DNA from 3 places in the Streptomyces sp. NPDC005811 genome. Region 1 is predicted to be linked to each of the others. Evidence: riboswitches for the same ligand, from Rfam matches in the RefSeq annotation. Region 1 holds a riboswitch; each other region holds the start of a gene.
What was found. Region 1 has a riboswitch for thiamine pyrophosphate ahead of ABZ490_RS18690 (thiamine ABC transporter substrate-binding protein). Riboswitches for the same ligand answer to the same signal wherever they lie in the genome.
Positions count from the first base shown of each region.

Region 2: linked by a shared signal. The riboswitch ahead of thiC (phosphomethylpyrimidine synthase ThiC) and the one ahead of ABZ490_RS18690 (thiamine ABC transporter substrate-binding protein) in region 1 are both predicted to bind thiamine pyrophosphate.
Region 3: linked by a shared signal. The riboswitch ahead of thiO (glycine oxidase ThiO) and the one ahead of ABZ490_RS18690 (thiamine ABC transporter substrate-binding protein) in region 1 are both predicted to bind thiamine pyrophosphate.

Region 1 covers NZ_JBEXXK010000016.1:19,977-24,787, forward strand. Annotated here, with positions in the region: gene ABZ490_RS18685 (iron ABC transporter permease) at 1-1,451, opposite strand, end outside; gene ABZ490_RS18690 (thiamine ABC transporter substrate-binding protein) at 1,499-2,578, opposite strand; TPP riboswitch at 2,661-2,768, opposite strand; gene rlmN (23S rRNA (adenine(2503)-C(2))-methyltransferase RlmN) at 2,830-3,936, opposite strand; gene ABZ490_RS18700 (SRPBCC family protein) at 3,992-4,441, opposite strand; gene ABZ490_RS18705 (phosphatidate cytidylyltransferase) at 4,592-4,811, opposite strand, start outside.
Region 2 covers NZ_JBEXXK010000007.1:45,702-50,512, reverse strand. Annotated here, with positions in the region: gene ABZ490_RS09665 (YibE/F family protein) at 1-1,270, opposite strand, end outside; TPP riboswitch at 1,342-1,530, shown strand; gene thiC (phosphomethylpyrimidine synthase ThiC) at 1,523-3,349, shown strand; gene ABZ490_RS09655 (DUF4241 domain-containing protein) at 3,492-4,778, shown strand; partial or broken gene ABZ490_RS09650 (thiamine biosynthesis protein ThiC) at 4,797-4,811, shown strand, end outside.
Region 3 covers NZ_JBEXXK010000008.1:237,304-242,114, reverse strand. Annotated here, with positions in the region: gene pknB (Stk1 family PASTA domain-containing Ser/Thr kinase) at 1-177, opposite strand, end outside; gene ABZ490_RS11695 (thiazole synthase) at 403-1,197, opposite strand; gene thiS (sulfur carrier protein ThiS) at 1,203-1,403, opposite strand; gene thiO (glycine oxidase ThiO) at 1,424-2,590, opposite strand; TPP riboswitch at 2,588-2,700, opposite strand; gene ABZ490_RS11680 (hypothetical protein) at 2,775-3,125, shown strand; gene ABZ490_RS11675 (FAD-dependent oxidoreductase) at 3,224-4,405, shown strand; gene ABZ490_RS11670 (Rv2175c family DNA-binding protein) at 4,499-4,811, shown strand, end outside.

The DNA.
Region 1 (4,811 bases):
GTCGGACGGTCCGGCCGCGCGATGAACACGGTCGCCCCGAACTCCCCCAGCGACACCGCGAAGGCGAACCCGGCCGCGACCAGCAGCGCCCGCCGCACCATCGGCAGGTCCACCTCCCGCCACACCCGCCACGGCGACGCCCCCAGTACCGCCGCCGCCTCCCGCAGCCGGTGGTCCACCGCCCGCAGCACGGGCAGCATGGTCCGTACGACGAAGGGGACGCCGACCAGCGCCTGGGCCAGCGGGACGAGGATCCAGCTGGCGCGCAGATCCAGCGGGGGCTCGTCCAGGGTGATCAGGAACCCGAAGCCGACGGTCACCGCCGACACGCCCAGCGGCAGCATCAGCAGCGCGTCGAAGCCCCGTACCAGCCGGCCCGCGTCGCGGCGGGTGAGCGCCGCGGCGGCCAGCCCGCCGATCAGCACCGCGATCGCGGTCGCGGCGACCGCGTACTCCAGCGAGTTGCCGATCGCCTCGATCGGCGGCACCAGGAAGACATTGCCTTCCTCGCTGGTCAGCGCCCGGTAGTAGGCGAAGTCCGGTGCGTCCAGGGACCGCTGCACGAGCACGGCGAGCGGCAGCACGAGCAGCAGCGCGATGCTCGCGAGCACCCCGGCCAGCAGCATCCACTGCCCGGCCCCGCGTGGCCGCCGGGCGGTCGTACCCGCGTCCACCAGCCGCAGGGCGGTCTCCCGCCGCCGTACCGTCCAGGCGTGTACGACGAGGATCGCGCCGACCGCCGCGAACTGCACGATCGTCAGGACGGCCGCCGTGGAGAGATCGAAGATCTCGGAGGTCTGGCGGTAGATCTCCACCTCCAGGGTGGAGAAGGTGGGCCCACCGAGGATCTGGACCACACCGAAGGAGGTGAAGGTGAACAGGAAGACCATCAGCGCGGCGGCGGCCACGGCCGGTCCGAGCGCGGGCAGGGTCACCGTGCGCCAGGCCCGCAGCCGGGACGCGCCCAGCATCCGCGCGGCCTCCTCCTGGCGGGGGTCGAGCTGCGCCCACAGCCCGCCGACGGTCCGTACGACGACGGCGTAGTTGAAGAAGACATGCGCCAGCAGGATCGCCCACACCGTCGTGTCCAGCCGTACGCCCCACAGGTCGTCCAGCAGACCGCCGCGCCCGACGAGCGCGAGGAACGCGCTGCCGACGACCACCGTCGGCAGCACGAACGGCACCGTCACCACGGCCCGCAGCACCTGCTTGCCCGGGAAGTCCAGCCGGGCGAGGACATACGCGCCCGGCAGCGCGACCGCCAGGGTGAGCACGGTGGAGGCGACCGCCTGCCAGGTGGTGAACCACAGGACGTGCCGGATGTCCGACCGGCCCAGGACGTCGACGATCCGCCCGAACTCCCATGTCCCGTCGACCTTCAGCCCACGGGCGACGATCGCGGCGACGGGATAGGCGAAGAACAGCCCGAAGAACGCGACGGGCAGGGCCATCAGGCCGAGCCGCGCCGCGCTCCCGGAAGGCCGTCCGGCCGCCTTGGTCACTTCAGTACGAGCGAGGTCCACGACGTGACCCACTGGTCGCGGTTCTGGGCGATCTTCGCCGGGTCCATGGTCTCGGGGTCCTTGGCGGCGGGCCCGTACTTCGTGAACTCGGCGGGCACGCTCGCCCCCTCGACCACCGGGTAGACGAACATGTTGAGCGGCATGTCCTCCTGGAACTCCTTGGAGATCAGGAAGTCGATGAGCGCCTTGCCGCCCGCGCTGTTCCTCGCGTTGCCCAGCAGCCCCGCGAACTCGATCTGCCGGAAGCAGGTCCCGGTCGCGACGCCGGTCGGGGCGGTGCTGGGCTTGGGGTCGCCGTAGATCACCTCGGCGGGCGGGGACGAGGCGTACGACACGACGAGCGGGTGGTCGGCCCCGGCCTTCTTGCCGCCGGCGGACCCCGAGAACTCCTCGTTGTACGCCTGCTCCCAGCCGTCGACGACCTTCACGCCGTTGGCCTTGAGCTTCTTCCAGTAGCCCTGCCAGCCGTCGTCGCCGTACCGTGCGGCCGTGCCGAGCAGGAAGCCGAGGCCCGGGGAGGAGGTGGAGGCGTTCTCGGTGACGAGGAGGTTCTTGTAGGCGGGCTTGATCAGATCGTCGTACGACGTCGGCGGGGCCAGCTTGTGGTCGGCGAAGTACTTCTTGTCGTAGTTGACGCAGATGTCGCCGTAGTCGATCGGCGTGACCCGGTGCTTGCCCGAGTCCAGCTGGTAGGCGCTGCCGACCTGGTCGAGCCCCTTGGCCTCGTACGACTGGAACAGACCGTTGTCGAGCGCACGCGACAGCAGGGTGTTGTCGACGCCGAAGAAGACGTCCCCCTGCGGGTTGTCCTTGGTCAGGATGGCCTTGTTGACGGCCTGGCCCGCGTCGCCGTCCGTGAGGACCTTCACCCGGTAGCCGGACTGCTTCTCGAAGTCGGCGAGCACGCTCTTGGAGACGGCCCACGAGTCATGGCTGACGAGGGTGACGGTCTTGGTGTCCGACGCGCTCTTGGTGCCGGACGACTCCGCACCGCATGCGGACAGCGTGACGAGGCCGAGGCCGACCGTCGCCGCCACGAGGGTCTTGAGGTGCACGGGATGTTGCACTGGATGTCCTCCTGGGGTTGGCCAGGAAGAACGCGGCCCCGCCCGGGGACACCCGGGCAGGGCACAACAGCTTGAGCGATGACCGAACTTCCTACCCAGAATGACCTGGGCGAGGTTCAGAGGGTCTGCGGCCCGATTGCCGCACTCTCAGCGCTGTGGCGCTCCCCTGTCGGAATATGAAGATGTGGGTGTGATGAAGACGCGAGTATGACGATATGGCGTGATGCCGTGGCCAGATTTTACCGCTCGGTGGCCGCCAGCTGACCACAGGCTCCGTCGATCTCCTGGCCACGGGTGTCCCGGACGGTGACGGGCACCCCGTGCGCCGCGATGGCCTCGACGAACGCCTTCTCGTCCTCGGGCCGCGAGGCCGTCCACTTCGAGCCCGGGGTCGGGTTCAGCGGGATGAGGTTGACGTGCACGGGCTTGCCGCGGAGCAGTCGCCCGAGCCGGTCACCGCGCCACGCCTGATCGTTGATGTCACGGATCAGGGCGTACTCGATGGACAGCCGCCGCCCGGACTTCTCCACGTAGTCGAATCCGGCGTCGAGCACCTCACGCACCTTCCAGCGCGTGTTCACGGGGACGAGGGTGTCGCGCAGCTCGTCGTCCGGCGCGTGCAGGGAGATCGCGAGCCGGCACTTGAAGCCCTCGTCGGCGAACCGGTGGATGGCGGGCACGAGCCCGACCGTCGAGACGGTGATCCCGCGCTGCGACAGCCCGAGGCCGTCCGGAGCGGGATCGGTGAGCGCCCGGATCGCGGTGACGACCCGCTTGTAGTTGGCGAGCGGCTCGCCCATCCCCATGAAGACGATGTTGGACAGCCGCGCCGGCCCGCCCGGGACGTCCCCGTCCCTGAGCGCCCGCATCCCGTCCACGATCTGGTGCACGATCTCGGCACTGGACAGGTTCCGGTCGAGCCCGGCCTGCCCGGTCGCACAGAACGGGCAGTTCATCCCGCAGCCCGCCTGCGAGCTGATGCACATCGTCACCCGGTCCGGGTACCGCATCAGCACCGACTCGACGAGCGTGCCGTCGAACAGCCGCCACAGCGTCTTGCGGGTGGTTCCCTCGTCGGTCGACAGATGCCGTACGACGGTCATCAGCTCGGGCAGCAGCGCCTCCCGCAGCTTCTCCCGCGCACCGGCGGGGATGTCGGTCCACTCCACCGGGTCGTGCGCGTACCGCGCGAAGTAGTGCTGCGAGAGCTGCTTGGCACGGAACGGCTTCTCACCGATCTCCGCGACGGCGTCCTTCCGCTCCGCAGGCGAAAGATCGGCAAGATGCCGCGGCGGCTTCTTGGCTCCGCGCGGCGCGACAAAAGTAAGTTCTCCGGGCTTAGGCATGGCCCAACCAGTGTCGCAGATCGAATCCGGTGCCCCGGTCGCGCGGCGGGAAGGCCTACGGCGTCGGCTGTTCCAGGTGGCTCTTCAGGAGCCGTTCGTTGATCGGTAGTTCCTTGCGGACCTGGGGGCGGACGACCAGGGGGAGGAGGACCTTGCCCACGCCCTTGCCCTCGAAGTCGAGTTCCATCGTCACGCGGGAGCGACGGCCGTCGTCGAGCGGGGTGATCTCGCCGTGGACGTGGCCGCGGACGGGGCCGTCGACGCCTTGCAGGCCCCAGGCGTGCGGCGGGTCGTACTCGGTGTACTCCATGGTCATCGGGATCTCCCGGCGGCCCACGTGCCGGGTGATGCGCAGCCGGGAGCCGACCTGGATCGGGCCGGGGTCCAGCTGTTCGGCCGACACCGCGCTCGCCTGCCACTCGGGCAGATGCGACGGGTCGATGAGGTACGCCCACACGTCGTCGGGGCTGCGGTCCACGTCGATCGATTCACGGAAGCCGGACATGACACCTGCCCCCTCTCGGGGTTATTGCCCATGAAAAGGGTCTTCAGAGGAAATCGTCCCACTATGTGGGCGGTCCGGTAAAGGCCGCGGGCCCCCGTCCTGAGGGATCAGGACGGGGGCCGGCGGGCAAGGTGGACGGGCCGGCGCCGGTCAGCCCGATCCGACGAACAGCACGAGCAGCAGCCAGACGACCGGAGCCGTCGGCAGCAGCGAGTCCAGACGGTCCATGATGCCGCCGTGCCCCGGCAGCAGCGTGCCCATGTCCTTGATGCCCAGGTCCCGCTTGATCATGGACTCGCCGAGGTCGCCGAGCGTGGCGCTGGCCGCGACCGCGAGGCCCAGCAGCAGCCCCTGCCACCACTGGCCGTCG
Region 2 (4,811 bases), on a different contig from region 1:
GCGCGGCCCAGTCCACGAACCAGGAGCCGAGGAAGCCGATCAGCATCAGCGAGATGAGGGTGCCGAGCACGGCGACGGATGTACGGGCCGACAGTCCATGGCACAGATACAGGGCGATCAGCATGATGGCGCTGGACCCCACCACGGCCACCAGCAGGGGGTTCGAGCCCTGAAGGATCGCGGGCAGGATGAAGAAGTTCAGGATGAGGAAGCTCGCGGCGAGCGCCACCAGCGCCATGACACCGCGCAGCCGCCCGACGACCACGACGGCGACCGCGAAGATCACGGCCAGCACCGTCATCGGGATCCCGCGGTTCACATCGGTGACCGAGTACTGCAGGTCCTTCGGCGCCGAGGGCTCGTAGGCGACCACGACCTGCTCGCCCTGCTCCAACTGCCGTGACTGGTCCGGCTGGACGATCTCCGTGAAGGTACGGCCCTTGTCGTCGCCGGTGTCCACGCGGATCGTGGCCTTCTTGCAGGTGGCGTCCGTCTGCTGCTCGGCGGAGGAACCAGCGGTGGAGGCGTTGCCGACCGGGGTGCCACCGGAGGCGTTCACCGACTGGCAGCTCACCTTGACGACCTTGGTCACCGTGGCGTGCTGTGTCTGCCGGTCGAAGCCGACGCCGGTGCGCTCGTGCGCCGGGGCGCCGCCGGGCCACAGCACCACCAGCCCGACCAGCACCGCCGCGGCGAAGGGAATGAGGATCGCTCCGATGACCTTGCGCAGATGCTTGGAGACCGGGGCGGCCGGACCGTGGCTGTGGCTGTGCCCATGCCCGTGTCCGCCTCCGGAACCGCTGCCCTGTCCGCCGGTGTGACCGTCCTCGGAGCCGTGCCCATGGTCTCCGCCGGGAGCTGAACCGGGTCCCTGCCGCTGCCCTTGCCCATGGCCGTGCTCATGCTCGCGCCCGGGGTGTTCAGGCGGCTCGGAGTGCCCGGGATGTCCGGGATATCCGGGTCCGGAGGGCTGGGGCCCTTGCCGACCGGGCCCCGGGTGACCGGACCGGTGGTGCTCAGGCCCGTGGTGCTCAGGCCCGTGGTGCTCGGTCCCGGGATGCGGCCCTGGGCGCTGCCCGTAGCCGGGCCCGACCCCCTGACCGCCGCGGTCGAACCCGCCGCCGAAGCTGAAGTCGCGTTCGTCCTGACGCCCTTGGGCGGCGGGCCCGCCCTGTGGGGGGTTGCCAGGTCGGGGACCAGGGCCGCCACCGGCGCCGGGCCTGCGAGGCGGCTCGCCGGGCGGATACGGGGGCTGGTGTGTCGTGGTCACCGCCCGATCATCGCAAGAACGGCAGAGGCCCACTGTTCACCGCGCCACACATACCGCTAGCGTGGTGCCACCTTTGCACACGCGGGAGCTCGGAGCACCGGGCTGAGAGGGCGCTGACCTCCGTCTTCGCGATGTTTCACGTGGAACGTCACCAGAGCGAGTGATGTTTCACATGAAACGTCGGCAGACGGTAGCCGCTGCGTCGACCGCCGAACCTGTTACCGGGTAATGCCGGCGTAGGGAGTAGGTCTCATGACCAACAAGGACGCACGCACGCCTGCCTTCACGCAGAACGCGGCCGACACGGACGCGGCCGAGGCGACCAGCGAGAAGAGCGGGACGTCCATCGGCTGGCACAAGGGGTACCTCGAGGGCGCTCGCCCCGACCTGCGCGTGCCGGTCCGCCAGGTGCACCTCACCAACGGGCAGTCGGTCACGTTGTACGACACTTCCGGGCCGTACACCGATCCGCTCGCCGACACCGACGTACGCCGGGGCCTGGCGCCGCTGCGGGAGAACTGGATCATCGCCCGCGGCGACACGGAGGAGTACGCGGGCCGGCCGGTCCGGCCCGAGGACGACGGCATCAAGCACACCTCGCCGCGCGGTGGACTGCGCAATCTCGACGCGGTGTTCCCGGGCCGTCCGCGGCTGCCGCGCCGGAGCCGGGACGGCCGGGCGGTCACCCAGCTCGCGTATGCCCGCAGGGGCGAGATCACGCCCGAGATGGAGTTCGTGGCCCTCAGGGAGAGCGTTTCTCCGGAGGTGGTGCGAGAGGAGATCGCGGCCGGGCGCGCGGTGCTGCCGGCCAACGTCAACCACCCGGAGATCGAGCCGATGATCATCGGCAAGAGGTTCCTGGTGAAGGTCAACGCCAACATCGGCAACTCGGCGGTGACGTCCTCCATCGAGGAGGAGGTCGAGAAGATGACCTGGGCGACCCGCTGGGGTGCCGACACGGTCATGGATCTCTCCACCGGCCGCAACATCCACACCACCCGGGAGTGGGTGCTGCGCAACTCCCCCGTCCCGATCGGCACGGTGCCGCTGTACCAGGCGCTGGAGAAGGTCGACGGCAGGGCCGAGGAACTGACGTGGGAGATCTACAAGGACACCGTCGTCGAGCAGGCCGAGCAGGGCGTGGACTACATGACGGTCCACGCGGGTGTGCGCCTCGCGTACGTCCCGCTCACCGCGAACCGCAAGACCGGCATCGTCTCGCGCGGCGGCTCGATCATGGCGGCCTGGTGCCTGGCGCACCACAAGGAGTCGTTCCTGTACGAGAACTTCGAGGAACTCTGCGAGATCCTCGCCGCCTACGACGTCACGTACTCGCTGGGCGACGGTCTGCGGCCGGGCTCGATCGCGGACGCCAACGACGAGGCGCAGTTCGCGGAGTTGCGCACGCTCGGGGAACTCAACACGATCGCGAAGCGTTTTCACGTACAGACCATGATCGAGGGCCCGGGACATGTCCCGATGCACAAGATCAAGGAGAACATCGACCTTCAGCAGGAGATCTGCGATGAGGCTCCGTTCTATACGCTCGGCCCGCTGACGACGGACATCGCTCCGGCGTACGACCACATCACCTCCGGCATCGGCGCCGCGATGATCGCCTGGTGGGGCACGGCGATGCTCTGCTACGTCACGCCCAAGGAGCATCTGGGCCTGCCCAACCGCGACGACGTCAAGACCGGTGTCATCACCTACAAGATCGCCGCCCACGCGGCCGACCTCGCAAAGGGTCACCCCGGAGCCCAGGAGTGGGACGACGCACTGTCCGACGCCCGCTTCGAGTTCCGCTGGGAGGACCAGTTCAACCTGGCCCTCGACCCGGACACGGCCCGCGACTTCCACGACGAGACCCTCCCGGCCGAGCCGGCCAAGACGGCCCACTTCTGCTCGATGTGCGGGCCGAAGTTCTGCTCGATGAAGATTAGCCAAAGCATCACAGAGCGGTTCGGCGGTGCGGTGGCTGAGGGGGCGTCGCCGGAGGAGATCGCTGACGGGATGCTCCAGAAGTCGAAGGAGTTCGCGGCGAGCGGGAACAGGGTGTACCTGCCGCTCGCCGAGTGAGGCTTCGGGCGGTGCCCGCGGTCGACTGATCCGGGTACCGCCTGTCGCACTGCTCTCCACGGCAGCGTCGGCCGTTGTCGTATGCCGCCCCTATGGTTCCTCGAAACAGCAGGAGCATGATCGGTGCGGCTCGGGAGGCATGATGCGGGATGCTGAGCAGACGGTGAAGGTGTCCTTCGCTGAGGGGTGGGACCTGGTCTCCCGGACCGTGCTCCACCCGCTCTCGCCCGCTGCGGCCGAGGCACGGGACCGGGTGGGAAAGCCCTACGTGATGGTGCACTGGCTGGAGGGCCAGACCTCACCAGTCGAAGTGCACCTGGTGGCCTGGGGTGATTCCCATGTGGGCGCATGGGCGTACGACGATCGGGAACGGCGGATCAGGGAGGCGGACTGGCGCCTGCTCGAACCCGGGCGCCTGTTCCTGCGCCACCTCGGGGGATGGCGTTATGACACCGAGGAGCAAACCGAGTTCGCCCCCGAAGCCGGGCGCACCTACGTGGACCTCTTTCCGGGCGGCAAAGGGCGCAGGGTGAGCGAACCGAAGGGGGCGCGAGGACCGTCACGCCACACGCCCGCGGACATTCCCGAAGAGAACCGATGGCATGCCAGATCAGGGTTCGGCGTATGCGGTGTCAGGCAGCTGCTCCTGTCACAAACGTTGCCGCCAGGGCAGCGGCTGGACTTCGTGGATGCCACTCAGAGCGAGACTGAGGCATGGTGTGCAGACCGCTTCGCCGATGGCCGGCCTTCTCCCTGGGTGCCTCCGCGTCCGGCTCGACCAGCCCATCTCGAGGAGTTGTTCGAGCCAGGCACGCGTATCGCGACGAGCTTCGAGCCGGAGATGACGGTAAACCCCATACGGAACATCGCGGCTCTGCGTGTGCCCAGCGGCAGGCTGGTCGTCGCGGATCCCCTCACCAAGGGTCACGGCGCTGGTCGTGAGCTGTCCGAATGGATCACTCCGGGCGAGTATCTCGTGCAGGCTGCCGTAGTTGCCTATGAGAGCCAGTACGAGGACGAGCGTTTCCCCGTGGTGGAGGAAGTCGCTGTCCGTCTGCTGCTTGGGGAAGAACCGGTCTTGTCGTGGGAGCTGGCGCTCACCGACGAGGACGACGTCAGGCTGTTGCGCGGGAATGAGATCTTCGGCTTCGACACGGACGGCGCTGCGGGGTCCTTCGCTGATGCCTCAGGGTGGAAAGTACTCGCGGACAAGTATCGACGCTACCTCGTGGAGCAGGAGGACGATGCAGGAGAGAGCATCAGCGACGGGTACATCCGTACCACGGACGAGGCGACCGACAGTGACCTTGTCTCCTTCTGCACCGGCGGGGACGGCACATATGCCGTGTGGCTTGGACGTGCGAGCACGGGAAAGCCGGTGTGTGTCGTCGTCCTGACCGGCTGTCTGCCCGACCTACGGTTGCTCTGAGCGGACCGGCCCGCGACGAACCTGTGCGGCCTG
Region 3 (4,811 bases), on a different contig from region 1:
GAACGACCCGTCGGCCGCGAGCGCCGGATGCATCACCTTGAGGGCGAGCACACGGTCGAGGCGGGTGTCCACGGCCCGGTAGACCGTGGCCATGCCGCCCACGGCGATCCGCGCCTCGATGCGATACCGCCCGTCGAGCACCTGCCCGACCAGAGGGTCCTGAAGGGTCGTGTCCACGCAGCGAGTCTACGAGCCACGACCGACACCCCACCCACACCCACCCATTCGGAGCACGACTGAAGCGGACCTGTGACGCGAGGCGCAGGGGGGTGGCGGGTGGGGGAGGGGGAGCCGCGAAGGCCGACCGGGAGGGAGAGCCGCCGATGGTGGACGACCCCTGCGGGTCGGTCCACCTCTCGACGTACTGGAAACGGGTGGTGCGAGGGTGGGAGAGGGGGAGGGTCAGAAGGCGGGGCGTTCCGGGTCCAGGGCGGCCAGACCCTCCGTGGGGGACGACGCCTCCGCGAAGTAGCGCCGGGGAATGCGCCCCGCCAGCCGCGCCCACCGCCCCGCCTCCACCCCGGCCCGCATGGCTGACGCCATCCGCGCGGGATCCGGCGACCGCGTCACCGCCGACGCCAGCATCACCCCCGCACACCCCAACTCCATCGCCAACGCCACATCGGACGCCGTCCCGGCCCCCGCGTCCAGAATCACCGGCACCCCCGCCCGCTCCACGATCAGCTGGAAGTTGTGCGGGTTGCGGATCCCGAGCCCCGACCCGATCGGCGACCCCAGCGGCATCACCGCCGCACACCCCACGTCCTCCAGCTTCCGCGCCAGCACCGGATCGTCGTTCGTGTACGGCAGCACCGTGAACCCGTCGTCCACCAGCGTCTCCGCCGCCTCCAGCAACTCCACCGGATCCGGCAGCAGCGTCCGCTCGTCGGCGACGACCTCCAGCTTCACCAGCGACGTCCCGAGCGCCTCCCGCGCCAGCCGCGCCGTCAGCACCGCTTCCCCGGCCGTGAAACACCCCGCCGTGTTGGGCAGCACCCGGATGCCGAGCCGCCGGAGCACCGACAGCACCGAGCCCCGTACACCGGGGTCCACCCGCCGCATCGCCACCGTCGTCAGCTCGGTCCCGGACGCCACCAGCGCCCGCTCCAGCACCTCCAGGCTCGGCGCACCGCCCGTACCCATGATCAGACGCGACGAGAAGGACGTACCGCCGAGGAGGAACGGATCGTCGGCCATGGCGCTCACCCTCCCTGCACAGCGGTCAGGACTTCCACCCGGTCGCCCTCGCGGAGCGCCGTCGCCGGCCACTCCGAGCGCGGCACGACCGTCTCGTTCAGCGCGGCCGCCACCCCGGAGGGCGCCGCCGTCAGGGACCGTACGACGCTGTCGAGGGCCGTACCGGGAGCGACCGCCTGCCGCTCCCCGTTCACGGAGATGTTCACCGGCATGTTCACCTGGACGTTCATACGAGCTGCTCCGAGCGGGCGGCGGCGCCGAAACGCCGGGGGGTGAAGGGGCGGGCCTCGTCGGGGAGTTCCCCGGTGGCCAGGGCATGCGCCAGGGCGTCCCCGGTCACCGGCGTCAGCAGCACCCCGTTGCGGTAGTGCCCGGTGGCCAGCAGCAGCCCCTCCAGCGCGGTCGGCCCGAGCAGCGGCGCGTTGTCGGGGGAGCCGGGCCGCAGTCCCGCGCGCGTCTCCGTCAGCGGCAGTTCCGTGATCCCCGGCACCAGCTCGTGCGCGTCGCGCAGCAGTTCGTACACGCCGCCCGCCGTCACCGCCGTGTCCCAGCCCAGTTCCTCGCTCGTGGCGCCCACGACCAGCTCGCCGTTCTCCCGGGGCACCAGATACACCTGGCTGCCGCGCACCACGGCCCGCACGGTACGGCTGAGGAACGGCGCGTACCCGGTCGGCACCGTCAGCCGCAGCACCTGCCCCTTCACCGGCCGCACCGGCGGCAGCACGTCCTCCGGCACCCCCGCCAGCCGCCCGCTGAGACTCCCCGCCGCGAGCACCACCTGCCCCGCCCCCAGGGCCGTACCGTCTCCCGTGACGACCCCCGCGGCCCGGCCGCCCGCCACGGACAGCCGCTCCGCCCAGGCGCGGTGGAGGACCACCCCGGCCCGCTCGCACGCCACGACCAGCGCGTCGGCCAGCCGCCGGGGATCGATCTGGTGGTCGCCGTCCACCCGCAGTCCGCCCCGCACCCCGGGCGCGAGCATCGGCTCCAGTCGCCGGCACTCCCGCCCGGTCAGCCACTCCGACTCCAGCCCCGACTGCGCCTGCAACGCGTGCAGTTCCCGCAGATGGGCGCGGTCGTCGGCGTCCAGCGCCACCGCGAGCGTGCCGCACCGGCGGTAGCCGAGGTCCAGTCCGGCCGCCTCCGTCAGCTCGGCCGCGAAGTCCGGATAGCGGCGGGCCGAGGCCAGGTTGAGCCCCAGCAGGGTCTGCTCGCCGTAGTGCAGTTCGGTGACGGCGGCCAGCATCCCGGCCGCCACCCGCGCGGCCCCGCCGCCCGGTTCGGGGTCCACCACCGTCGTGGCGAACCCGCGTTGCGCGGCCCGCCACGCCGTGACCAGCCCGATGATCCCGCCCCCCACGACGAGGACGTCGGATGTACGTGTACGCGACATGGGCGTCCAGCCCCTCCCTTCGCCGGCATGACCCGGATCAGGTTCGTACGGTCGGAGGCCGGCCAGCCTCCCTCTCAGCCCGGTGCGTCCGGGCTCCCGCGAGTGCTCTACGTTGGCCACACCCTAGCCCGTGCTTCCGCGCCCCTGTAAAGGGAGCCTCCCGCCCGCAAGGAGCCCTCTCCCCATGCCCCGCTCGCTCGACGGTCTCGTCCTCGCCCCCGTCGCCGACCAGGCCCCGGGCCAGGTCGGCACCCGCACCCGCTTCGCGTACCACGAGGAGGACGGCGTGATCTGGGCGGACTACGCGGGCGGTGATGTCGTAAGAGGCCGTCTCGTGGGTACCCGTAGGGGGGACCGGCTCGACTTCCGGTACGTCCAGCTCAAGCAGGACGGCACGACCTCCTCGGGACACTGCGTCTCGACGGTCCTCGCCCTGCCGGACGGCCGGGTGCGGCTGGAGGAGACCTGGTCCTGGGAGTCGCAGGAGGGCAGCGGAACCAGCGTTGTGGAGCAGGTCACGGAGCACGACCACTGACTGACAGATCGTCAGGTGTCTATGGTGATCAGGTGAGCGAGCTGAGCAGGGAAGAGGACAGGCGGGCCGGGCGGCGCGTGGTGGTCGTCGGCGCCGGCATGGCCGGGGTGCAGACCGCGGTCGCGCTGCGCGAACAGGGCTTCGACGGCACCGTGACGCTGATCGGCGCCGAGCCCCACCAGCCCTACGACCGGCCGCCGCTGTCCAAGGCCGTGCTGCTCGGCAAGGCCGAGGGCTCCGCCTTCGACGTCGACTTCGAGAGCCTCGGCATCGACCTGCTGCTCGGCCGCGAGGTGCTCGGCCTGCGCCCCGCCGACCACGAGGTGGACACCGGGACCGGCCCCGTCCCGTACGACGTCCTCGTCCTCGCCACCGGCGCCGAACCGGTCCGGCTGCCGGGCGCCGAGGGCGTGCCCGGCGTCCATCTGCTGCGCACCCTGGACGACGCCGAACGACTGCGGCCCGTCCTCGCCGCCGCGCACGACATCGTGGTCGTCGGCGCCGGCTGGATCGGCGCCGAGTTCGCCACCGCCGCGCGCGAGGCCGGCTGCGCGGTCACCGTCGTCGAGGCCGCCGACCGGCCCCTCGCCGGTGCCCTGCCCGCCGAGGTCGCCGCCCCGATGACCTCCTGGTACGCCGACAGCGGCACCGACCTGCGCACCCACGCGCGCGTGGCCCGCGTCGAGCCCGGCGCGGTCGTCCTCGACGACGGCACCCGGCTGCCCGCGGGCGCCGTCGTCGTCGGCATCGGCGCCCGCCCCGCCACCGGCTGGCTGGCCGGCTCCGGCGTCGCCCTGGGCCCCCACCACGAGGTCCTGGCCGACGACCGGCTGCGCACCTCCCTCCCGGACGTGTACGCGGTCGGCGACTGTGCCTCCTTCCCCTCGGCGCGCTACGGCGAACGTCTCCTCGTCCACCACTGGGACAACGCCCTCCAGGGCCCCCGCACGGTCGCCGCGAACATCGTCGGCGCGGCCACGGACGAGCCCCCGGCCGTCTACGACCCGGTCCCGTACTTCTGGTCCGAGCAGTTCGGCCGCTTCGTCCAGTACGCCGGCCACCACGCCACGGCCGACCGCCTGGTCTGGCGCGGCGACCCGACGGGCCCGGCCTGGAGCGTCTGCTGGCTCCGCGACGGCCGCCTGACCGCCCTCCTGGCCGTGGGCCGCCCCCGCGACCTGGCCCAGGGCCGACGCCTGATCGAATCGGCCACCCGCATGGACCCGACGGCACTGGCAGACCCCGGCCGCCCTTTGAAGACCGCGACCGCACTTACCTAGGGGCGCGGGGAACTGCGCGACAAGCCCCCACTCACCCGCACCCGACCACGCACCCATCGCCGCCCGCTCCCACATGCGCCTACCCTTGACCCCGTGACCGAGATTGACGCAAAGACCGATGCTCTCGTCCCCGCCTGGCTGACCGTGCCCGACATCGCGGAGATGCTCGATGTCGACGTGATCCGCGTCCGGCAGCTGATCAAGGAGGGCCAGCTCATCGCCGTACGCCGCGGGGAGAACCGCGCGCTGCACATCCCCGCCGCCTTCATCGACGGCGACAAGGTGGTCAAGGGCCTCACCGGCACCCTGACGCTGCTGCGGGACGACGGCTTCACGGACGAAGAGATGCTGGAGTGGCTCTTCACGCCCGACGACAGCCTGCCCGGCACCCCCGCCCAGGCCCTCA